DNA from 3 places in the Pseudobacter ginsenosidimutans genome. Region 1 is predicted to be linked to each of the others. Evidence: riboswitches for the same ligand, from Rfam matches in the RefSeq annotation. Region 1 holds a riboswitch; each other region holds the start of a gene.
The links. A riboswitch is a leader RNA that binds a small molecule or an ion and turns the genes downstream of it on or off. The one in region 1 is predicted to bind S-adenosylmethionine.
Positions count from the first base shown of each region.

Region 2: another riboswitch for S-adenosylmethionine. It lies ahead of FSB84_RS28225 (SusC/RagA family TonB-linked outer membrane protein); the one in region 1 lies ahead of FSB84_RS12870 (RteC domain-containing protein).
Region 3: another riboswitch for S-adenosylmethionine. It lies ahead of FSB84_RS01470 (trans-sulfuration enzyme family protein); the one in region 1 lies ahead of FSB84_RS12870 (RteC domain-containing protein).

Region 1 covers NZ_CP042431.1:3,159,212-3,167,231, reverse strand. Annotated here, with positions in the region: gene FSB84_RS12885 (peptidase associated/transthyretin-like domain-containing protein) at 1-1,890, opposite strand, end outside; gene FSB84_RS12880 (FecR domain-containing protein) at 1,906-2,910, opposite strand; gene FSB84_RS12875 (RNA polymerase sigma-70 factor) at 2,923-3,483, opposite strand; gene FSB84_RS12870 (RteC domain-containing protein) at 3,619-4,194, opposite strand; SAM riboswitch class I at 4,516-4,660, opposite strand; gene ilvA (threonine ammonia-lyase IlvA) at 4,774-6,030, opposite strand; gene ilvC (ketol-acid reductoisomerase) at 6,314-7,393, opposite strand; gene ilvN (acetolactate synthase small subunit) at 7,444-8,020, opposite strand, start outside.
Region 2 covers NZ_CP042431.1:7,221,752-7,229,771, reverse strand. Annotated here, with positions in the region: gene FSB84_RS28225 (SusC/RagA family TonB-linked outer membrane protein) at 1-2,947, opposite strand, end outside; SAM riboswitch class I at 3,257-3,363, opposite strand; gene FSB84_RS28220 (hypothetical protein) at 3,579-4,016, opposite strand; gene FSB84_RS28215 (hypothetical protein) at 4,061-4,540, opposite strand; gene lpdA (dihydrolipoyl dehydrogenase) at 4,757-6,160, opposite strand; gene FSB84_RS28205 (serine hydrolase domain-containing protein) at 6,442-7,581, shown strand; gene bshB1 (bacillithiol biosynthesis deacetylase BshB1) at 7,623-8,020, shown strand, end outside.
Region 3 covers NZ_CP042431.1:369,168-377,187, forward strand. Annotated here, with positions in the region: gene uvrA (excinuclease ABC subunit UvrA) at 1-521, opposite strand, end outside; gene FSB84_RS01460 (OmpA family protein) at 873-1,550, shown strand; gene FSB84_RS01465 (porin family protein) at 1,682-2,323, shown strand; SAM riboswitch class I at 2,425-2,545, shown strand; gene FSB84_RS01470 (trans-sulfuration enzyme family protein) at 2,793-3,980, shown strand; gene queF (preQ(1) synthase) at 3,993-4,433, shown strand; gene FSB84_RS01480 (homoserine dehydrogenase) at 4,473-5,729, shown strand; gene FSB84_RS01485 (thioredoxin family protein) at 5,795-7,033, opposite strand; gene FSB84_RS01490 (RagB/SusD family nutrient uptake outer membrane protein) at 7,046-8,020, opposite strand, start outside.

The DNA of each region.
Region 1 (8,020 bases):
CTTGTTGATCTTGAAATACGCGTTGACGTTCACACGGTTCAGGAGATTGATATGATCCCAGTCGCCCAGGTAGATATGTTGCGAAGTAAGTTCCGTATTCAGCGCCCATTTCTTTGCTACCGGCCATTCGCGGCCAATACCATAACCGAAGCTCCACGCTTTGTCAATTGTATCATTGCCATAACCCACACTCACACCAGCCAGCAGGATGCTGTACAATTTACTGTTACCGGTTTTGAATGCGCCATTGAAAGGCAGCACATCATTGGTATACAAACTGAGCTTATGATAACCTTTGAAAATGATATTGATCAAACCGATACTGTAACCATCGGAAGTATCGGCAATATTCACCAGACCGATCTGAACACCCCTGAGTTTTTTTGTATAGTTCAGCAAACTCGAGATCTGTGCGCCTCTCATTTCTCCTCCGTTGATATTGCCCAAACCCGCGATCTGCGCGCCATTCATATGTCTTCCATTCAGGTTCGCCAGGCCGCTGATCTGCGCGCCTTCGAAATCCTTCCAGTTGATATTCCCATTCCCGGCGAGTTGCGCTCCCAGGGTATTGCCTCGCGCAAAGTTGATGGTGCCAGCGATCTGTGCGCCAACAAATGCATTACCCGCCACATTGTAATTGCCACTACCCTGCAACCCCTTGAATTCTTTTCCGGCAAAATTGGCAATACCACTCAGTTGTACACCTTTGAATGTGCCTCCCGTATGATTGTAAATACCACCGATTTGCCAGCCATTCACATTGCGCTTCACGAAGTTGCCGATACCACCAATCTGCCAGCCATTCACACTATCGAGAACAGTATTGTGTATACCTGCAATCTGCACACCGGTAAAACTCTTACCATCCACATTGAGCAAACCACCGATCTGCACAAAACGTACATCTTTCTTATTGATATTGAACAGGCCACCCAACTCAAATCCATTCACACCACCGGAGTAACCACCGAGGATATTGAATGAAAAATTGTTGATCACCTGGCTGTTCAGTTTTCCATTCGAACTGATCCCTGGCACCAGCGATACCTGGTAAGGGCGAACAGTAAAGAATTTGCTGAGGTTGATACTTTGGATCTGCTGCATGGTGCTCACCAGGAATTTTCCCATGGCAGTTTTTTCCACCATCACGGAATCAGTCTTCCGGTAAGTGTAGAGCCAGTGCGTACTGTCCGGACTACGGACGGCGATCACGATGGAATCAGGCGCCTGGAAGGTATATGGACCAATGATGGTGGTCTGATCGGAGATCTCCACCGGCATGATGGTGATGGAAAGTTCCTGGTTGAATTTTGGACGAATGGTAACCGTGGTATCGGCATAATATTGCTTACTAACGGTGATGCTCGCCTGCTTATATCGGCTCTTCAGCTTCAGTTTGAAAAAACCTTCTGTATTGGTTTGCGCATAGGCCAGCTGGTCTTTTTCAAAAACGCTCGCATTCACTACCCGGTCACCGGTCTGGTCATCGAAAATATAACCGGAAACATAGTAAAGGTTTTCTTCACTTGCGGCCTGTGTGGTGATCAGCGGCACCTGGATGGGCCTGCGGCGGATGATGATATAGTTGCCACTCTCCTTGAACTCATAGCCTTCATTGAAAAGCAAGCGGAGGATATAGCCTACAGACCTGCTCTGCACATTAAGTGAAACCAGACTGTCTTTACGAACGATATTGCTGTTGTAGGAAAAATAGAAATTAGCCTTGTTACTGAGGATCTCCAGTACATGGGCCAGTTGCTGGCGATTCACTTCCAGCGTTACCGTGCGGTTCAACGGCGTTTGTCCCTTACCGGTTTGATAAAGGAAAAAGAATAGTAAGGAGAGCAAAGCGCAAAGGCCCGTCTTTTTCACATTGATTATTGTTCTCATGCTGCTGTACTATGCCTATTTCAGTATGATGAGGGAATCCTTTCTTTCCACGGTGATCTCATATAATGGATAGGAAGTTTCTACGATCATATCGAGCAATTCCTGCAACGACATATTGTAATAAGTTCCCGTGAACTGTATATTCCTGAATGAAGGATTTTCGATCCGGATATTCACATTGTAGGATTCGTTCATTGCCTGTACTAACTTCCAGAGCGGAGTATCATCGCAAACAAATTCGCGTGTCCGGTAGAATTTATAGAACTGATCTGTTACAGGTTCCTTCACCAGAACCGTATCACCGGTTTCGATCTCCAGTTTTTCTTTTTGCTTCAGCTGCACGGACTTTGCAGCGTGCTCCACTTTCACCATTCCGCTTTCCACCACCACTTCCGTTTTCCCTTTATTGCTTTTTACATTGAAGGAAGTACCCAGAACAGTAATGGTAACATCATTGATGGTAACGATGAATGGTTTCGCTTTATCTGCTTTCACCTGAAAGAAGGCTTCGCCATTGAGTTTCACAGATCTGTCCTTTCCCCTGAAAGCATCTGCATAGGAGATGGTGGAATTCTTATTGAGGGTAACAACCGAACCATCGGGCAGTGTTTCGGCCTTTGACTGGGTTTGCGTGGCCAGCACTACTTGTTTATTGGACTTGAATGGCACAAGAATAAAAAAGAGCAGGGCGGCCACTCCCACCAGCATGATAACGGCGGCGGCTATGCGCGTATCGTACCATTTTGTGCGTGCGGGTTCCACCACGGTCATTACGGGGCGGGTTTCTTCGCCACTGATCCGCTGCTGGAATCTTTTCCAGGCATCGTTCTCATTCACGGAACTTTTGGCTGCCAGTTCCTGGCTTTCGTCCCAGATGAATTTGAACTGCTCATAATAACGCTGATGGTCAGGGTTGGCATCGATCCATTGCTCCACCTCTTTCCGTTCACCGGCAGACGCCTCACCCAACAGGTATTTCACCAGCAGGTCATCACTTATATTGTAAAATTCGGCATTCAATCAGTTTTCGTTTTAGAGGTTGGTCAGGATTATCAATAACAGTGGCAGGAAGTCTATCAATTTGCTTCGCAGCAATTTGAGTGCCTTCCCCATCTGGTTTTCTACGGTTTTGATGGAGATGCCCAGCCGGTCGGCAATCTCCTGGTATTTGAGTTCTTCAAAACGGCTCATCTGGAAAATGGTGCGGCATTGTTCCGGAAGCTCGCTCATGGCTTTCCGCAACTTTTGTTCAAGGTCGCTCAACAATACTTTTTTTGAAGCAGAATCAGTCTGCTCTTTCATTTGATAAGAGGCATGCGCCTGATAGGCCAATCTTACTTTCTGATGTTTGATGTGATTCAGGCTTTCGTTGTAAACGGCCCTGTACAGATAAGCGGTGAGCGAAGTTTCAATCTCGAGATGTCCTTTCTTTTCCCAGATCTTGCAGAATACGTTCTGGACCATCTCTTCAGCAACCATATCATCTTTAACTATCGTATATGCATAGGAGTGAAGGCTCTTAAAATGACTTTTAAAAACATTCTCAAATGCTGTGCCCAGCAAGTGTGTACTCCCTGCTTCCGATACTGCCATTCGTAGATTTTGAAATCTGGCGCCAAAGATAACTGCTTCGCCCAATTGACCTTTATTAATATGACAACCGGAAAATGGCTTACCCCTATGGCAGTATGCAGGTTTAACTAAAAAAATAGCGGCACAACATCAAACTTACTGTGATTCAACCGTTTGAATTTTTCGTTTTACGTAGCTGAGGTATTTGTCGCGGGCCTGGATGGCGGCGAACAGGCCGTCGTGGGAAGAGTTGTTGTGAAAGGAGATGGTCCCGTGATGACTTCTGTATGCAACGGGCACAGAGGGATCTTGCGGATGGACTGTACGGACAAAATAAACTTCGTCCATTTCAGTTCTGCCCGTCTTGTAATAGTGATAGAATTGTTCGTTCTCTTCGAGGAATTTTTCGGCGTGGCGTAGCTCTTTTCTCCAGAAATTACTGATCTCCTGTACATCGCTGCCTGATTCCGGGTGGAACAACGCAGCTTTATACACCAGTGCAAAGTATTCCAGCATTCCGGTAAAGGCCGGCTTCACTGTTTTGAAGAACCAGATCTCATCATTGATGGTGCGGAACTGGCGATGATCCAGCAGTTGCAGTAAGGCATTCCAGTTACGTTCGCAAGTTTGAAAGCAGCATTCGATCTGTTCTTTCTCAGTGGCATACCGTTTACCGCAGTCTTCCATCTCAACCAGCATTTTTTCATACAGTTGACGATATTGTTCTCTCATAGCTCAGACAGTTAAAGCAAAGTACTTGCCCTTTGTTTCGCTTTGAAACATCGTATTACCCTGACCAAAGTGTAATAACCTGTTACAACTGTCCCTACGTGAATGCGGTTCTAAAAAAAAGCAGGGAAAGTAAAAACAATCCCTGGTTAGACCAAACGGTCACATGAGAAAATCTACTATTAAACAAACGTACATGTAAGCGCCCGGTACTGGGTTTCAGAGGAGGCGCAAACAAAAAAGCTCATCTGATATATAGTCAGACGAGCTTCAATTATATAGGAATGCCCATACAGGCATATTCACCATTCAAAGCTATACTCTGACTTATCTTTCCCCCATCATGGCAGGGGGTAGGAATTGGCACCTTTTCCAACAGTTATACAAACGACGATGCACTATGTCTGCTCTGTTGGAAGGTTGTCAAGGCGTCATCGGGCCCGTTTCCCTCTGCCTTTCTTGATAAGTTATTCCTTAGAACGTGGCAAATATATACATGAATCTCGTGGATTCATATACTTCCCGAAAATTTTTTTATTGTGTTATTACAACACTAAATCCTGCCTTTATCCAGAGAACCTGTTACACCAGATATCCGAAGAGCGTATCGTCTTTGTTCAGCTCAGTGTAATTGATCTGGTATTGCTGCATGTTCTTCAGCAATGCATCATAATCTTCCCGCTTCCGGAGCTCGATCCCAACCAAAGCAGGTCCGGTTTCCTTATTGTGTTTCTGATAATATTCAAACCTGGTGATATCGTCTTCTTGTCCCAGTACATGATTCACAAATTCTTTCAGCGCGCCGGGCCTTTGGGCAAACCGGATGAGGAAATAATGTTTCAGTCCTTCGTACTGAAGGCTGCGTTCCTTGATCTCCTGCATGCGGTCGATATCATTGTTGCTGCCACTCACTACGCAAACCACGGTCTTCCCTTTGATCTGTGCAGCATAGTCGTCCAGCGCAGCAATGCTGAGTGCTCCTGCGGGCTCTACCACAATCGCATCTTCGTTATAAAGTTTGAGAATAGTGGAACAAACTTTTCCTTCCGGCACCAGGTGCATTTCGCTGAGCACTTCCCGGCATAGTTCGAAGGTGATCTCCCCTACTCTTTTCACGGCAGCGCCGTCTACAAATCTTTCGATATTATCAAGCGTTACCGGGTGACCTGCTTCCAGCGCCTGTTTCATGCTGGGTGCACCTTCCGGCTCCAGGCCAATGATCTTTGTTTTGGGTGAATAGGTTTTGAAGTAAGACCCAACACCGGCGCTGAGGCCGCCGCCGCCAACGGGCACAAAGAGGAAATCCACTTCGCTCTGGTCTTCCAGGATCTCCAGCCCTACGGTTCCCTGTCCTTCAATGATGCGCAGATCATCAAATGGCGGGATGAAGGTCATGCCATTGGCTTCAGTGAATGCGCGTGCTGCTGCAGCGCAATCGTCGAAGGTATCGCCAACGAGCCTGATCTCGATATTATCTTCCCCGAACATCTTGGTTTGTGAAACCTTCTGATTGGGTGTAATGATGGGCATGAACACCACACCTTTCACGTTGAGTCTTTTACAGGAGAAAGCAAATCCCTGTGCATGGTTACCGGCGCTTGCGCATACCACGCCTTTGGACATTTCCCCCGGTTCAAGGCTGCTCATCATATTGTAGGCGCCGCGCAGTTTGTAGGAGCGCACCACCTGCAGATCCTCACGCTTGAGATATACCTGGGCCCCGTACTTACGGCTTAGATTATGCGAATACTGAAGGGGCGTTCTGTTCACCACTTTGCGCAGGCGCATAGCCGCTTTGTGGAATTCGAGGGCCGCCATCAGGTTTGTAGTAGTGCTCATGTTTTGTTGCAGGTTCAGGCGCCTGCCCGCCATTTTTGGGTGCAGTCGCTCGCGTCCCCGCGAGTGACAACTATTTTGTCGCCTCCGGCGACACGGTGCCCGCCAGAGGCGAGCCAATAAATGTCACTCGCGGGGACGCGAGCGACTGCTCTCCGAAACTACATCAATCATTGCAGGGGCGGGGCGGACAACTGCCGTGAACAGTTCCGTTGGTCCGGGGTCTGAAGCCCCCCATTCCGCAGGCTGGCCACAGGCAGCCGCCGCATAACCCTTGCAAAAAATCTTAATTGGCCGCTACTGCTTTTGCAGGTTGCGCCGCCTGGTTTTCAGGACGCAGACTGCGCACTGTTTTACCGGCTTGCCACAGTTCGCTTTCGCGGAGCTCTTTCAGTTCTGCTTCCAGTTTCTCACGATAATCAACCTGGCTGTTGCTGCTGATAGAACGGGCTGCTTCTTTACCAGCTGCCACACTCTCATACAGCTCAGTGAATACAGGCAGTGTAGCGTCGCGGAATTTTTTCCACCAGTCCAGTGCACCGCGTTGAGCAGTGGTAGAACAGTTGGCATACATCCAGTCCATTCCGTTCTCAGCCACCAATGGCATCAGGGATTGTGTGAGCTCTTCAACAGTTTCGTTGAATGCTTCAGATGGCGTGTGACCTTTTTTGCGCAGCACTTCGTACTGTGCAGCGAAGATGCCCTGGATAGCGCCCATCAGGGTGCCGCGCTCACCAGTAAGATCGGAGAATACTTCTTTCCTGAAATCAGTTTCAAACAGGTAACCGCTACCGATAGCGATGCCCAGCGCCACCACTCTTTCAAAAGCGCGGCCTGTTGCATCCTGGAAGATAGCGTATGAGCTGTTCAGACCACGGCCCTGCAGGAACATCCTGCGGAGTGATGTACCGGAACCTTTGGGCGCTACGAGGAACACGTCCACATCAGCAGGAGGAATGATACCGGTCTGATCATTATAAGTGATACCGAAGCCATGAGAGAAATACAGGGCTTTGCCGGGAGTCAGATATTTCTTTACTGTAGGCCACATGGCGATCTGTGCAGCATCGCTGAGCAGATAGCAGATCACGGTTCCGCGTTGCAGCGCTTCTTCGATCTCGAAGAGGGTTTCACCGGGAACAAAACCATCACGAACGGCTTTATCCCAGCTTTTTGAATTCTTGCGCTGGCCTACAATCACATTCACACCATTGTCTTTTTGATTGAGGGCTTGTCCGGGACCTTGCACACCGTAACCGATCACGGCCACTACTTCATCCTTTAAGATTGACTGCGCTTTGGCCAGAGGAAATTCTTCGCGGGTTACTACATTTTCTTCAACACCGCCGAAATTGAGTTTTGCCATTGTCGTAATTGTTTATGGTTGTTAGAAAGCTTGGTTGCTTGTTATAGAAATTACATTGTGAATACTTCGTCATTGCGATTGAGGAACTCGTTCTCCACCACTTCTTCGCTGGGAACGGTTTCTTCAAATTCTTTCAGCTTTTCGTGGAAGCCGCTGCTGGCCTTGATGATGGCCACACGTGCACTCCTTACGAACTCGATGAGCCCATAAGGTTCCAGTACGGAGATGAGCTTATCGGTCTCTTCGCGGTGACCAGTGGTCTCAAACACGGTGTAATCCTTACGGATCACAACAGCGCGTGCACCGTACTCGCGGAGCAGCCTTTCCACTTTTACTTTTTCTGCGATCTCGTCTGTAGGAACCTTGTACATGGCCAGTTCCTGCCATACGATCTCGTCGCCGGTATTGTAGTAGGCGCGCAATACTTCCACCTGCTTCTCGATCTGGCGTACCAGCTTCTTCACCACCTCCTCGAATTCATTGATCACGATGGTGAAGCGATGGATCCCATCCACTTCACTGGGTGAAGTGTTGAGGCTTTCAACATTTATTTTCCTGCGTGAAAACATGATGGCAATGCGGTTGAGCAGGCCGATCTGGTTTTCGGTATATACTGTTACTGTGAAT
Region 2 (8,020 bases), 3.7 Mb from region 1:
TTACATTTTTCAATCCGGCCCTGCGAACAAGATTGTCAGGCAGGTTATAACCGAGCTGTGCGGTCTTCAGCCTTGCATAAGTGGCGTCATAAAGCCAGCGGCTGGAAGTTTGTGTAAAGCTGAGATCGTCTGTGGTGGCGCGGGGCACATTGGTTGCCTTATTATCGGGCGTCCAGCGGTTAAGCAGTTCTGTGCTCCAGTTGCGGCCGGGATTCAATCCGCCTGACATCAGCTGTACATAATCAAGGTCAAGCACTTTACCTCCGAGGCTGTAGGCGAGTACGAAGCTGAGCTCAAAATCCTTATAGCTGAGTGAGCTGGTAAAGCCACCGGTGAGATCAGGAAGGGCCGTGCCCACATTGTAGAGTGTTCCTGAGCTGTAGGTGCCGGTTGTTTCTTTTTTGCCGTCCGCTGTAGTTTTGTACCAGAGCGGGTTTCCGGTGTTTGGATCTACGCCGGCCCATTCGCGGATAAAGAAATCGTAGATAGAACCACCCACGGCCAGCCTTTTGGTGCCACTGATGATCTCTTTCTGGGGAAGTTCCAGTATTTCATTTTTGTTGTGAGCGAAGTTGACGCCCACCTGCCATCTCCAGTCCTTATTGCTGACAGGAACAGCATTCAGCTCCACTTCAACACCGCTGTTGCGCAGCTTGCCGATATTGGCGCTGATGGAAGTAAACCCCGTGGAACCTGCCATGGGCCTTCCGTATAGCAGGTCCTTGCTGGTTCTGATATAATAGTTAACGGTCCCGTACAAGCGATTCTTAAAGAATCCGAAATCGGTCCCCAGGTTGAGTACCAGGTTGCTTTCCCAGCGAAGGTCGGGTGTGGGGAGCCTCGATGTGATGATACCGCCATTACCGAGATTGTTCTTGATGGCGTAAAGTGCCAGGTAGTTGTAATAACCTGTGAGCGCGTCGTTACCGGAAGCGCCATAGCTGGCTTTGAGCGTGAGCGAGCTGAGCCAGTTCACGGATTTGAGGAATTCTTCTTCAGACAATCTCCAGCTTGCACCGGCAGACCAGAAAGTACCCCAGCGGGAATCGGGAGAAAAGCGGCTGCTGCCATCGCGGCGGATCGATGCGGTAGCAAAATATTTTCCGAGATAATTGTATTGGCCCTGCCCGAAGAAACTGAGTTTCGCATATTCATCAGAGTTACCAGTGAAATCATTCAGCTGTGAAGCAGCGTTTGGTTCATAGAGGTCGGCCAGCGTGAATTTCTGACGGCTGCCGCTGAGGTCGCCGGTATTGAGCTGGTAGAATTCCTGGCCGGCCAGCAGGTTGAGGTGGTGGCCCGACTGGAAGTCCAGATCATAAGTAATGATATTGTTGAACGTATAGCTGAGGAAGCGGCTATTGCTTTTGCTCACAGAGCCTCCGATGCCTGCATCCTCACCCACCAGGGGATTGGTATAGAAATGCGAATTGGCGTTGATATAATCCAGGTTGAAGCTGGTCTTTACTTTCAGGTTGGCGAGGATGGCTGCTTCCAGGAAGGTCCTGGCAGAAATGTTCTCGCGCGTGTACCTTGATTTATTCAATGGTTGTGATCCGATCAGGTTGTAACGTGGCAATGCGCCATTGGGCCTGTAAGTGCCGTAATCGAATTGTTGCTGACCTTTTGCATCCAGCTTGTAGCTGCCATCAGGATTGCGCTGGTAGATGGGGTAGAAGCTGGGGATGGTCCTGCCAAACAATACCACGTTGGCCTGACGGCTGTCTGCAGAAACCGGATAGTCCTGCGAAGTGGAGCTACCATTCAGGTTCAATCCAACCTTCAGCCATTTCTTAGCCTGGATGGTGAGATTGCTTCTGAAATTATAGCGTTTGAAACCGGAGCCGAGAAAGGCGCCTTCATTATTCGTATATCCGGTACCGATATAGTAAGTGGTCTTGTCCGATCCCCCGCTTACATTCACCTGTGCCTGTGTGTATTTGGCTGGTTGAAGCATGGCGTCTTCCCAATCGTCGTTCCAGAGTGGCGTTGCGCCTGCCACGATCTTGCCGTTCAATCCAACAGGAGTTGGATAGTTTGCGCCATAAGGATTGATAGCGAGTTCTGATACAAGATTGTTGGTTGCTGTTTGAGCAGCCTGTTCTGCGCTTTGTCCGTTGGTGATGGCTTTATTGCGCAGCGCTTCCCAGAAATATTCAAAGTACTGATTGGTGCCGATCTTGTCGTAGTCCTTAACGGCGCGGCTGCTCCATCCCTGGTTGAGGGTGGCGTTCACGGCAATGTCCTCACCTTTCTTTCCCTGTTTGGTGGTGATGATGATCACGCCATTGGCGGCGCGGGATCCGTAGAGGTTGGCTGCAGCGGCATCTTTCAGGATATTGACCGATGCAATATCCGCCGGATCAATTGCATTGATGTCTCCATCATACGGAGCGCCATCGATCACGAAGAGGGGAGCGCTGCTGGCATTGATAGAGCCCACACCGCGGATGCGGATAGCAGAGTTATTTCCTGGTTGACCATTTGCGGAAGTGGTTTGAATGCCCGGCGCCAGTCCCTGCAATGCATTGGTGAGGTTGGGCGTAAGGCGGTTATTGATCTTGTCTGATCCGATAACACTTACTGCGCCGGGATAGCCGGAGCGTTTTACAGTTGTGTAGGCAACGGCTACCACTTCTTCGAGTGTGGAATTGGATGCCTTCAGCAGGATGGTGATATTGTTATCTGATTTCGCATCCACTTCAATGGTTTCCCTTCCTACAAAGGAGATGGAAAGCACTGCTTTTCCGTCGGGCAGTTCCAATTTGAATTTTCCCTGTTGATCTGTAGTGGTGATAAGGGATGATCTGTTCACTGTGATAGTGGCCCCTTCGAGGGGTTGCTTGCTTTCGGCAGTCAGCACAACACCCTGCAGGGTTCTTTTTTGTGCGTATAGCCCGATGCTGATGAGCAATGTCAGCAGAAGGGTTACATTTTTCTTAAGCATAACTTATTTATATTAATAGTAGACATGAAATTCCCGTTCCGGTGCAATGTCCGGTTTATGGCAAAACATCGGTTGTACAGGACAGTTAGTCCCGTTTCAGTTTCTTACTTTGTGTTCAAGTTGTGATGGGTGGTAGTATCTACCGCATACAGCAGCAACAACAACTAAGTTGCATGCGGTTATGTGAAGTGCATAAAAGTGGCAGAGTGGACAATACAGTTTTCATTTCAATGTGACTTTTATTTAGACAACAATCTACCAGAAAGTGATGCAACGGAAGTAAAACAGATTTGCAGGAAGTTTTCAACTACCTCATCTTTCTCCTGATCAGGAGCAGGAATTAGCACCTTATACCTGGTTGGTACAGGTTGCCAAGACGTCTCAGGGCCCTTCCCTCGGTCTATTCTGGATAAGTTGTTGTGAAAGAACTGATGTTTGAGGGTGCAAATATAAAATGCAATTGTTAGTCCACCAAAAAAGTAGGGTAATGATTGCCGAAAAGATATTTGAATGGTCATATTCAAGGAATAACTGTTCAGGAAAAATGGTTGGAGTGAAATTGTTTGTCGCTTTCGAGTCCTCACAGTGTCTTTTGCAATGAGACCTGCTCGGCATGGGGCCCCTGATCTTTCTATCTCTTTGCAATCATTCTCATTGCATCTTCAAAGAAAACGATCACATCCCGCTTCTTTCCATTGACAAACACTTTGAAAGTGCTTCCATTTTTCCTGGTTACAAGTAAATACGGGCAATAGGTGGAAGGTACATTCGTGATACTGTCTATCGATTTGATATCTTCATAAAAGGCATACTCGATCTGAGTTTTGCTGCTATCATGTTCGTCTATCCAATACTTCGCGATCCGTTTCTCCGTGAAGAAATTCCCTGCATTCTTAAACTTGTAATTGGAGTAGAATTTTATGATCTGTTCATTCTTATCCAGCAGACCAAGTTTCTTAATATAGCTTGTTTCCTGGCCAGGCATCTCTTTGCCGGATTTGATCTTGTTGCAGGCAATCAGGCAGATGATAGCCATTGCTGCAATAATGGAAAAGCGCTTGTTGATCATGGTTATAGGCTTATCAGGGTTCGGTCTGTTTGGATTTGATCATGCTATTTCATCCTGTTCAGGTATTCTTCCATCTTTTCACGATTCGCATTTGTTTTTTTAAGGTTCAGTAAGAGATCACATTCGTAGTTTTGAGTGTCTTCATTCCATGCGGCTTCACCTATGAAAGCGCCTCTTTCAACTGTTTCTCCTTTTTTCAATTGTACATCTTTCAGATCGCTCACTACCCAAAAAGTGGTGGAGTCGGTTTTAAACATTACGGCATATGTTCCTTCTATCTCGAAAGTGGTGATCACTGTTGCCTTACCGGGGCAGTACACATTTGCCGACTGCGATTGCAAACCGATCCCGATCATTTTCGGTTCACGACATCCGTTAGGGTTTACAATTGCTGGTCTTTCCACTGCGTTCACCAGAAAATATCTGATGCTGTCTGCTGTTGGGTTGGGGGACGATTGCGCCATTCCAACCGGAGTTGTCAGTGCAAGGATAAAGCTAGCCCCCAATGCTTTTAAGATGCTCATTTGCTGAAGGTTGCTTTCGGTTTTAAAATATGAAATATCGGGCAGACACGCAAGTGCCGCTCCGTACCTGCTTTTCGAATAACGGCAGGATAGCGTGATCAGTATGCGTGAAAGAATCATAAACCAGCCTTTCAGACAGATTTAACAGTTGGCCGGCCTGTACGCAAAAAAAAGCCGCTCCCATCGGGAACGGCTTCAATATGCTGTATAAAACGATTAGAGGTGGATAGCTTCGCCATACGCCACTTCGATAGCGTCTTTCACACTTTCGCTGATGGTGGGGTGTGGGTGGATGCTGTTCAGCACTTCATGGTAGGTGGTTTCCAGTTTGCGGCCTACCACTGTTTCGATGATCATCTCCGTTACATTGTAACCGATCATATGAGTACCGAGCCATTCGCCGTATTTGGCGTCGAAGATCACTTTTACGAAACCTTCGGTATGGCCTGCTGCAGAAGCTTTACCGGATGCGCTGAGCGGGAATTTGCCCACTTTGATCTCGTAGCCGGCTTCTTTCGCCTGTTTCTCTGTGAAGCCAACAGAAGCGATCTCAGGTGTGCAATAAGTACATCCTGGTACGTTACCATAGTCGAGCGCTTCAGGCTGGTGGTTGTATTTTTTCTCGTTGTAGGCAATGTTCTCCACACAGATGATGCCTTCTTTGCTGGCAACATGTGCGAGAGCCTGGCCGGGGGCGCAGTCGCCGATCGCATAGAAACCGGGAACATTGGTTTGATAATATTTATCTACAGCAACGCGGCCTTTATCGGTTTTGATGCCGAGAGTTTCCAGTCCGATGCCTTCGATATTGGCGGCAACACCAACTGCGCTGAGCAGTACGTCTGCTTCGAGCACCACTTCACCATTGGCAGTTTTCACTTTCGCTTTCACGCCATTGCCTGAAGTATCTACAGAAGTTACTTCAGCATTGGTCATTACTTCGATGCCTTGTTTCTTGAAATTCTTTTCCAGTTCTTTCGATACGTCTTCGTCTTCAACAGGAACGATGCGCGGGAGGAATTCCACGATGGTAACTTTTGTTCCGAGGGCATTGTAAAAATAACCGAACTCAACACCGATAGCGCCTGATCCAACCACGATGATGCTCTTTGGTTGTGTGGGCAATGTCATGGCTTCACGATAGCCGATGATCTTTTTGCCATCCTGTTTCAGGGCAGGCAGTTCGCGGCTGCGGCCGCCGGTTGCTATGATTACATGTTTTCCTTCAACGATCTGTTTCTTACCATCGGCAGCAGTAACTTCCACCTGGCCTTTTGCTTTCAGTACGCCATTGCCCGGGATCACATCGATCTTGTTCTTCTTCATGAGGAACTGAACGCCCTTGCTCATCTTATCAGCCACACCGCGGCTACGCTTGATAACAGCAGCGAAATCGTGCTTACCGGAAGCTTCAATACCAAAATCCTTTGCATGATTGATATATTCCATTACCGATGCGCTCTTCAGGAGGGCCTTGGTTGGGATACAACCCCAGTTGAGGCAGATGCCACCCAGGCTTTCCCTTTCAATGATAGCGGTCTTTAATCCAAGCTGAGATGCACGGATAGCCGCCACATATCCACCAGGGCCGCTACCGATAACTATTACGTCGTATGCCATATTCGGTTCGAGATTTTTATAATGATGATTTCAGTTCTGTTCGATAAGCACCTGTTCCTCATTGGGCAGCAAGGTTTTCTTACGACCCGCGAAACTAGTCCAAAAAGCCAAAAAACCCAAAAAACGAAGGATAGCCCCGATTTGTTTCGATCTGCACAAAAAAAATCAATATAATTCTGTTCAGAATGCCGACCCTGCTCAACTGCCGGATTCATACTGAACCATACCAGGATAATCTTGTCATTGTTATTTGTTAACTTGTTCAATCAAGTTAAGGTAATATGAAAAGAATCCTTCGTTATTTACTCTATCTCATCCTGTTGGTGCTGATTGTTTTTTCCGGCTATGCGCTGGTGAGTGGGAAGACCTACCTGTTCAAAGCAGTGTACCACAATTTTGCAGACATAGACGATTATGAAGTGTTCGCCAATAACACCATCACTACCGGTGAGCATCAGCCCTGGCCATTGTCTGCATCGTACAATAAAGTTGTGATGCCTGCCGATCTTCATCAGTTGCTGGAAAAGATCCAGTCCGTTGCGGTGGTGGCTATCAAGCATGATTCCTTGTTGTATGAAGAATATTGGGATGGTTATTCCGATTCATCCTGGTCAGGTTCTTTCTCTGTTGCCAAGAGTATCACCAGCCTGCTGATGGGCGCTGCACTGAAAGATAGCTCCGTTGCATCTTTGCAGGACCCTGTAGGTAAATACCTGCCAGAATTCAGCCAGGGAGAAAAAGCAAAAGTGAAGATCATCGATCTCCTCACCATGAGCAGCGGAACAGATTTCAATGAAGCATATGCAGATCCTTTATCGATCACAACTGAATTATATTATGGTTCCGACGCATATAAAACTGCTACTGGAGTGAATATGTCCAATCAGCCCGGTACACTACATCGTTACAAATCCGGCGATACCCAACTGCTGGGACTGCTGATCGAGAAGGCCACCAAAAAATCACTCAGCGCCTACGCTGCTGAAAAACTCTGGCATCCCATCGGTGCTGAGCATCCCGCGCTCTGGAGTACCGATCATACAGGCGGACATATCAAAGCCTATTGCTGCTTCAATACAAATGCACGTGATTTTGCGAGGATCGGACAGTTGATGCTGGACAGTGGCCGCTGGAAAGGGCAGGAGATCATCAATCCGGATTACTATGCCAAATCCGTCGAACCCTGTATGATCCCGGATGATTCGGGCAAACCCTGCGATTATTACGGTTATCAGTGGTGGATCTATCCGGGACAGGAAAAAATATTTTATGCCCGGGGTATCCTGGGACAGTACATTATCGTTATTCCTTCGAAAGACCTTGTACTGGTGAGGCTGGGCAAGAAAAGGGGAGAGAGGGAACCTGCCACGCACAGTCTTGAGGAAGTGGCCGGACTGGTCCGCTGGGGCATGAAATTGTGAACAAATCCCTGATTACCTTTGTTGTTGCATCATCAACGATTATGAAATTAGATATACTCGCCATCGGCGTTCACCCCGATGATGTGGAACTCGGATGTTCCGGTACACTCATCAACGAAATCAAACTTGGTAAAAAGGCAGGCATCCTGGACCTCACGCAAGGTGAACTGGGAACAAGAGGAACCGTTGAAACCCGTTATGCAGAAGCTGCAAAAGCCGCTGCCATCATGGGTGTTCATGTGAGGGAAAACCTCAAAATGCGCGACGGTTTCTTCCGGAATGATGAAGAGCACAAACTACAGCTCATCTCCGCCATCCGCAAATACCAACCCGATATTATCCTGGCCAATGCACTGGACGACCGCCATCCGGACCATGGAAGGGCAGGTCACCTTATTTCCGATGCCTGCTTTCTCAGCGGGCTGGTAAAGATCGAGAC
Region 3 (8,020 bases), 2.8 Mb from region 1:
GCCAGGAGGGTGATCTTTTTTCCGGTGAAACGCTGGAACACGTTGCTCACGATCTCCTCTTCGGAGAACTTCACCATTTTTTTCCCGGTATTGTAACTGTAAGCTTCGCCGATACGTGCGTACAGGAGACGCATGAAATCGTATACCTCGGTGATAGTGCCTACGGTTGAGCGCGGGTTTTTATTGGTGGTTTTCTGTTCGATGGAGATAACGGGGGAAAGCCCGGTGATCTTATCTACATCCGGTCTTTCCATATCGCCGATGAACTGTCTGGCATAAGCGCCGAAACTTTCCATGTAGCGGCGTTGCCCTTCGGCATAAATGGTATCGAAGGCGAGGGATGATTTTCCGCTGCCGGAGATACCTGTGATCACCACTAATTTATTTTTTGGAATACTGATGTCGATATTCTTGAGATTGTGTACCCGGGCTCCAAAGACATCGATCATTTCCTGCTGTGTGGTTCCGTTATTTTGTCCGTTTTCACCTGACACTGCCTTGTTTACTTTCACATTTGCCATAATTGCAGAGGCTGTATTTAAATTTTTTCCGGGATGAGGTTTTAGTGAGATATATACACAAATTGCAGTCCCAACCGGGAAAACATCAAAGATAAGAACAAAAGGCGGGCGGAAAAGTTGTAGAAGTCTTACTACTTTTTAGCATTCAGGTTCAATGAGATAGGTGACAAAATGGGAATGTGGTACAAAAATTGAAAGCGCAAGGATGAGTTTTCAAGATCAGGTGGATATTCTGATTTTCGGATTGTAACTAATTTTGATGAGTTTTGCAGCATCATAAAGCCCGCTCTGATAATTAGCGAACACTCAGTTCATTAGAAAGTTACCTTGATTACATTAAAAAAAAAGACTATGAAATTACTTAAAAACACCCTGACAGGACTTATGGCAGCATCAGTTTTATTAGCTGGCTGCAGCAGCATGAACAAAACTCAAAAAGGAGCAGTGATCGGAACGGCAGGTGGCGCCGCGGCAGGTGCCATCATCGGTAAAGTGGCAGGTAATGCGGCACTGGGCGCTATCATTGGTGCTGCAGTAGGTGGTGTAACCGGTACTGTGATCGGTAAGAAAATGGACAAACAGGCTGCTGAGATCAAGAACGAAGTACCAGGTGCTACCGTTGAGCGTGTTGGCGAAGGTATCGTTGTTGAGTTTGCAGACAAGAATGCCGTATTGTTCGGTTTCGACAAGGCAGACCTCACTCCTGCAACAGAGAACAGCCTGAACAAACTGGTTCAGATCCTGAAAGAGTATCCTGATACCAATATCGAGGTTCAGGGGCATACTGATTCAAGAGGTACCGATGAGTACAACATGCAGCTTTCCCAGAGAAGGGCAACTTCAGTGGCCGGTTACCTCACCAGGAATGGTGTTGCTTCAGGCCGTGTAACTACCAAAGGTTATGGTGAATCAGCTCCCGTGGCTACCAATGACACAGACGAAGGCCGCGCACAAAACCGTCGCGTGAACTTCCTGATCACAGCCAACGAGAAAATGAAATCTGATGCCAAGAAAGAATCGAACAATTAATTAGCATATTATACGTTTTTGCATATTGTGCTTATTAACATGGGAAAATTGAAATTAAACAGGGCATCCGAGATCAATTACTTATTTATAATCCAGCCCTAATTTCAATTCTTAAATAAAAAAACCAAAAAATGAAAAGGAAATTTTTGGCTCTTAGCGCAGTTTTAGCTCTGATGGCAGGTGCAGCAACCGCACAGAACAAAACCACTTTCGGTGTTCGTGCAGGTGTGAACTTCACTAACTTGAATGGCGAGATTGGAGGAAATGATCTAGATCTCAAAATGAAAGCTGGTTTCCACGTAGGTGTGAACGCTGAAATTCCTCTTGCAGATGAATTCTTCATTCAGCCAGGTGTTCTGTTCAGCACAAAAGGAGCGAAAGCAGACGAAGGCGATGGAAAAATCAACATCTCCTATGCTGAAGTTCCTGTGAACTTCCTGTATAAACCAGAAGTTGGAACAGGCAGGCTTCTCCTTGGTGTAGGCCCCTATCTTGGAATCGCTGTAGGCGGTAAATTCAAAGGAGATGGAGATGACATGGATATTGAATTCACCAATGATGTTGAGAATGAGAATGAATATTTGTATTCAATGAAACGTCTCGACTTCGGTGGAAACCTTTTGTTTGGTTATGAATTTACCAACAAATTCTCAGTTCAGTTGAACGCTCAGTTGGGTATGGCAAACCTGTCCCCAAAATTCCAGGGCGAAAAGCTGGATGACACCAAAATGAAAAATACTTCATTTGGTGTATCTGTAGGCTACAGATTCTAATCGGTCTCATTCCGCCGTAATAACAACCTGGAGACTTCGGTCTCCAGGTTTTTTTGTTTATTTCGATTTGCTCATTATCTTTGCACCAGTTCTTTTTACATCTCTTATCAAGAAAGGCAGAGGGAAATGGCCCGATGAAGCCTTGACAACCTATTCTTTACGACAGCAATGCCGGAAAGAAAAAGGTGCCAATACCACCGTTTAACAACGGACTGATAAGTCAGATAATAGCTTCAAACAATACGACCTCAAAACATATTGAAAAGCTCTTCCTGACTATCGGAAGAGTTTTTTTTTGCCCCTACCGGCACGCTTGCCAGCTCCGGTATCTCCGCAAATCAACGCTCTCCGATCGTTCTCCACTCTTGATAATGGCTGTCGCAGAACACTGTTTATTCAACAATCATCAACGATGGTGCTGACTGAAAAAACACAACAACAAAAGCACTCATCACAAAAACTGTTTATCATGCAAGCGACAACACAACTCATTCACAGCATCCCCGTTGATCCATTGACCGGAGCTGTATCCGTGCCCATCTATCAGACTTCCACCTTCGTGCAGGATGCACCGGGTGTGAATAAAGGGTACGACTATGCGCGCAGCGGTAATCCCACACGCGCCACACTGGAATCACTGATCGCGCAGCTCGAAGGCGGCGCAACCGGCCTCGCATTCGCATCAGGTCTCGCAGCCATCGACGCCGTTGCCAAACTTCTCAAAACAGGAGACGAGATCGTTGCTGTAGATGATATCTATGGCGGCGCCTACCGCCTCTTCACACAGGTGTATGAACAATTCGGTATCAAGATCAATTTTGTTGACACATCCGATCCCGCCAAAGTACTGGATGCCATCACACCAAAAACAAAACTGATCTGGCTGGAAACACCTACCAATCCCACTTTGAAGATCTCAGACATCGAAGCCATTGCGAAGATCGCCAAAGCAAGCAATGCCTGGCTTTGTGTTGACAATACTTTCGCTACTCCCGCCCTGCAACAACCGCTGTTGCTCGGAGCCGATATTGTTGTACACTCTGCCACAAAATATCTCGGAGGCCATAGCGATCTGATCGCCGGACTGGTAGTAACCAAGGATCCCGAGCTCGGCGCACGCATCAAATTCTATCAGAATGCAACCGGTAATATCCTCGGGCCATTCGACAGCTGGCTGGTGATCCGCGGCATCGAAACATTACACCTCCGCATCCGCCAGCACAGTGAAAGCGCACTCGCAATTGCAAAATACCTGGAGCAGCATCCTGCAGTTGACAAAGTGTATTATCCCGGCCTCGCATCACATCCCAATCACGCAACAGCTAAAAAGCAATCTAAAGGTTTTGGCGGTATCGTAAGCTTCTCACTGAAGCAGGACCATCTCGATGCAGCCACTGCACTGGTTACATCCACTAAATTATTCAAGCTGGCCGAAAGCCTCGGCGGCATCAAGAGCCTTGTGAGCCATCCGGCCAGCATGACGCATAAATCCATCCCCGCTGAAAAGCGCCAGGCGGCGGGTGTTTCAGACAGCCTCATCAGACTCAGTCTCGGACTCGAAGATGTTCAGGACCTGATCAGCGATCTCGATCAAGCATTCAATACCAGCGCTGCCAAACTCGAAAAATCAAATACTCATCAAGTAGCAGCCTGTTAAGTTTCAAATATTATGAGCCAGGAAATAATCAAAACGTACAAAGACATCGACCGGACCATTTTGAAAGGCATCCCGAACCCTACAGACCAGGCGTACGAGATCAAGATCAAAATCCCCGAATTCACCTTCCTCGGTGTAAAAGAGCAACCGGACTTTGCAGTGATCTACCTCACCTTCTATCCCGGAAAAAAAGTGATAGAACTGAAATCACTCAAACAATACATCTTCCAGCTGCGAAACATCGTTGCCTCCTACGAGCGACTGATCAATATCATTTATGATGATCTCCAGGCAGCTTACGAACCAGCGCGAATGCGGCTCGTAATGATCTGCAATCCCAGAGGCGGCATCAGCTCCAAGCTGACTATCGACTCAGACTGGAAGATCCGCGGCGGAAAAGAAGCCTTCAATGACTGGAAACTCATTGAAGACGAATGGGAAGTAACCATGTAATCTGTATCTAATAAAACACTCAATATATAATCATCAACGATGGACGCACACAAACAATTGACGATCGGCTTATTCGGTTTTGGCGTAGTGGGCGAAGGACTTTACAAAGTGCTGCAGCAAACGCCTTCACTGAAAGCCAGCATAAAGAAGGTATGTATCAAGAACCCGGAAAAGAAACGCAACGCACCCGATTCTCTCTTCACAACAGATAAAGACGTTCTGCTCAATGATCCCGAGATCAATGTGATCGTGGAAGTGATCAATGAATCCGAGAATGCTTTCCATATCGTTTCCACTGCTCTGAAGAATGGAAAAGATGTTGTAAGCGCCAGCAAGAAAATGATTGCAGAACACCTGCCTGAATTGCTGGAACTGCAAAAACAAACAGACCGCTCCTTCCTCTGCGAAGCCGCCGCCTGTGCGTCTATTCCCGTGATCCGCAACCTGGAAGAGTATTACGATAACGATCTCCTCCATTCTATCAAGGCTATCGTGAATGGCTCAACCAACTTCATCCTCACCAAGATGTTCGAAGAAAACCTGAGCTTCCGCGATGCTCTCATCCTGGCGCAACAGCTCGGCTTTGCTGAATCCGATCCCACACTGGATGTGGAAGGATATGACGCCGTGAACAAATGGGCCTTCCTTCTCACGCACGCTTATGGCATCATCGAACATCCCGACAATATCGTGTTCAATGGTATCCAGAACGTACAGGCAGGAGACGCCAATGTTGCCCGCGAAAAACATTACGATATCAAACTGGTAGCCCAGGCAAAAAAATTACAGAATGGAAAAGTGGCGGCCTTTGTACTGCCACAATTCATCAAACATGACGACCACCTCGCTTTCGTTAAGAACGAATACAATGGTGTGGTGATCGAGAGCGGATTTGCCGACAAACAATTCTTCTACGGCAAAGGCGCAGGCAGCTTCCCTACAGCATCCGCTGTACTGAGCGACCTCTCCGCACTCCGCTACCAGTACAAATACGAATACAAAAAACTCTACCACCATACTCCGCAGGAACTCACCAACGATTTCTACGTGCGCGTATACGTTAGCTTCGACGACTGGAAATACATCCCCAAAGACAAGTTCGAGTGGATCGAAGAATGGCATGCAGAAACCGATCGAAAATACCTGGTTGGCGTGCTGAGCTTCGATGAGCTGCGCAGCAATAGCTGGTGGAGAGAAAACAATACTTCATTGATCCTTTCGCCGGATGCCATCATCGAAGATGTGGAGATCAGGAAACTGAAAAAGAAAAGCCTGGAACTGGCAGGGATCGTATAGTGATGTGATCGAATGATTGAATAATAAAAGCCGGCAAGTTTTGCCGGCTTTTATGCTCTTCTCAATTAATCACCGTACTTTTTTTTGTAGCCTTTGATCTGTTCGATCTGTCTTTCAATATTGGCAGTTGGTTTTCCTTCGCGTGCCATATAATCTTTCCACTCATGGCAGACAGCAAGGGCCTTTTCCCAATGATGATTCCTCCACAGGATATAGATGTATGTGCTGAAGTATTGTGGATTCCGGTTCCTGCTCAGCAACTCTTCCATCCATTGAATGCCTGCCAGCCCCTGGTCCTTTCCTCCGGTGTAATTGCCGAGCATACTTGAAAGCGAAACGGTGTAGCTATCATTTTTCTTTCCATATTTGGCAAGGAATGCCGATCCCCTTTTCATGTATTCATTGATGTCATCTTTTCCATTATTGTCCTTTGCATCGAATACATTATAGAATTCCGCATACTCATCATAGTAAGGATAATTCTTTGCTTTGAATTTCTTCATTTCAGCATTGAACTTTGTAAGATCCTTATTGATAAGCCCTGTATACTGAATTCCTTTGAAATACCAGAGATAAGTGGAAGCCAGAAAGCTGTCGATTGTTACCTGACCAACGGACTTGTAAAAATCTTTCTTATTGTTTTCCATATACTCGAAAGGAACAGAGAAAGGCGCACTCTTCACCAATGCAAGCAAATCAAAAGTATTTTTTGCAGCCTTCTCCTTTTTAGCCAGCGTTTTGAACCAGGTTTCAAAATCAGCAGTAGCTTTTTCGTTCCGGTAAGCCTTCTTCATTGTATTGAAGTAGTTCACCAGGAATGCATGCTCCCTATTGCCGTTCTCCCATTCATGTACCAGGGAAAGCTGATTGTTGTTGGGGTCCAGCGCTGTTTTGCCCAATTCGATCAACCCTTTGCTATCCGGCGCACCAGCCATGGAATGGATATTGTTGCCTTCCGCATCCATGAACATCAAAGTAGGATATGCGTTGATCTTATATTTTTTCCCAACCAATTCTCCTGCGCCTTTATCATCACACTGCACTTTGCAGTTGATGAAATTGGAATTATAGTACGTTCCCACTTCAGGCAAAGGAAATACGGTAGTTGATAGTATTTTGCAGGGAGCACACCAGGAAGTATAAAAATCCACAAATACCATCTTCTTTTCAGACTTTGCTTTCGCCAGTGCGGAATCGAGGTTATGCATGAATTCAATCCCCTGCGCATTTGATGCTGAGGAAATGAAAAGCAAGCTTGCTAAAAAAGCCAGCCTGCATTTTATGAAGTTGAAAGTAAGATTCATCTAATTCTCTTTTTACTTGTATGCTTCGTTCTGTTCCAGTTTAGGGTTTGCCATGATCTCGAGGCCTGGTATGGGGAACCATACATCACCGGCCTTCCAGGTGTTTGGCGGCGACACAGGTTTCAGTACAGCTTCTGCTTTATCCGTTCTTTTCAGATCGAACCAGCGATGACCGAATTCTGCAAAGAATTCAACACGGCGTTCCTGTTCGATAGCATTCAGCACTGCAGCCTGATCAGCAGCGATAGCAGGAAGCAGACCTGCACGTGTACGCACCACATCGAGATCCTGCTTTGCCGTCAGTAATTTCCCTGCACCCTGCCTTGCCCTCGCCTCACTGCGGATCAGGTACTGCTCGGCCAGTCTGAACATTACATAATATTCAGTTACTGCTCCGGTAGCAGCCTTATACTTTGCCGGGAAGGCCCATTTGGGATTATTCACGGGATCACTGAAGCCCACCCATTCCTGTTTGCGATCATCATCCGTTTCAAAAGCATCGAGCATTGCCTGGGTGAGCTCGTAATTGGGACGGGTTGCACCCACTACCAGGAATTGCGAGCCCTCGGCAGTATTGAAATTGGCGCGTACCGGTTGCAACTGCCAGATGGCTTCAGGACTGGCTTTTTTGAATACTTCATTCAAGGCAGGCAATCCTGTTCCGTATTTACCTGACTCAATGATCGCATTTGCTTCCATCTCTGCATCTTCCCATTTACCGAGATAGAGATAAGCGCGCGACAACAGTGCAGTGGCTGTATAAAGATTGGGACGCAGCCGCTCCGCAGTTGGATAAGTTTCTTTCAGCAAAGCTTTCGCATCTTTCAGATCTGTGATGATCTGTTCCCACACTCTTGCAGCGGGTGTTCTTGGCAGCAACATGTTTTCCTGGTAATTAGTCTGCAGTACCAGTGGCACATCTCCAAAGAGGTTCACGAAATAGAAATAACAGAAAGCGCGCATGAATTTCGCTTCTCCTTCCAACTG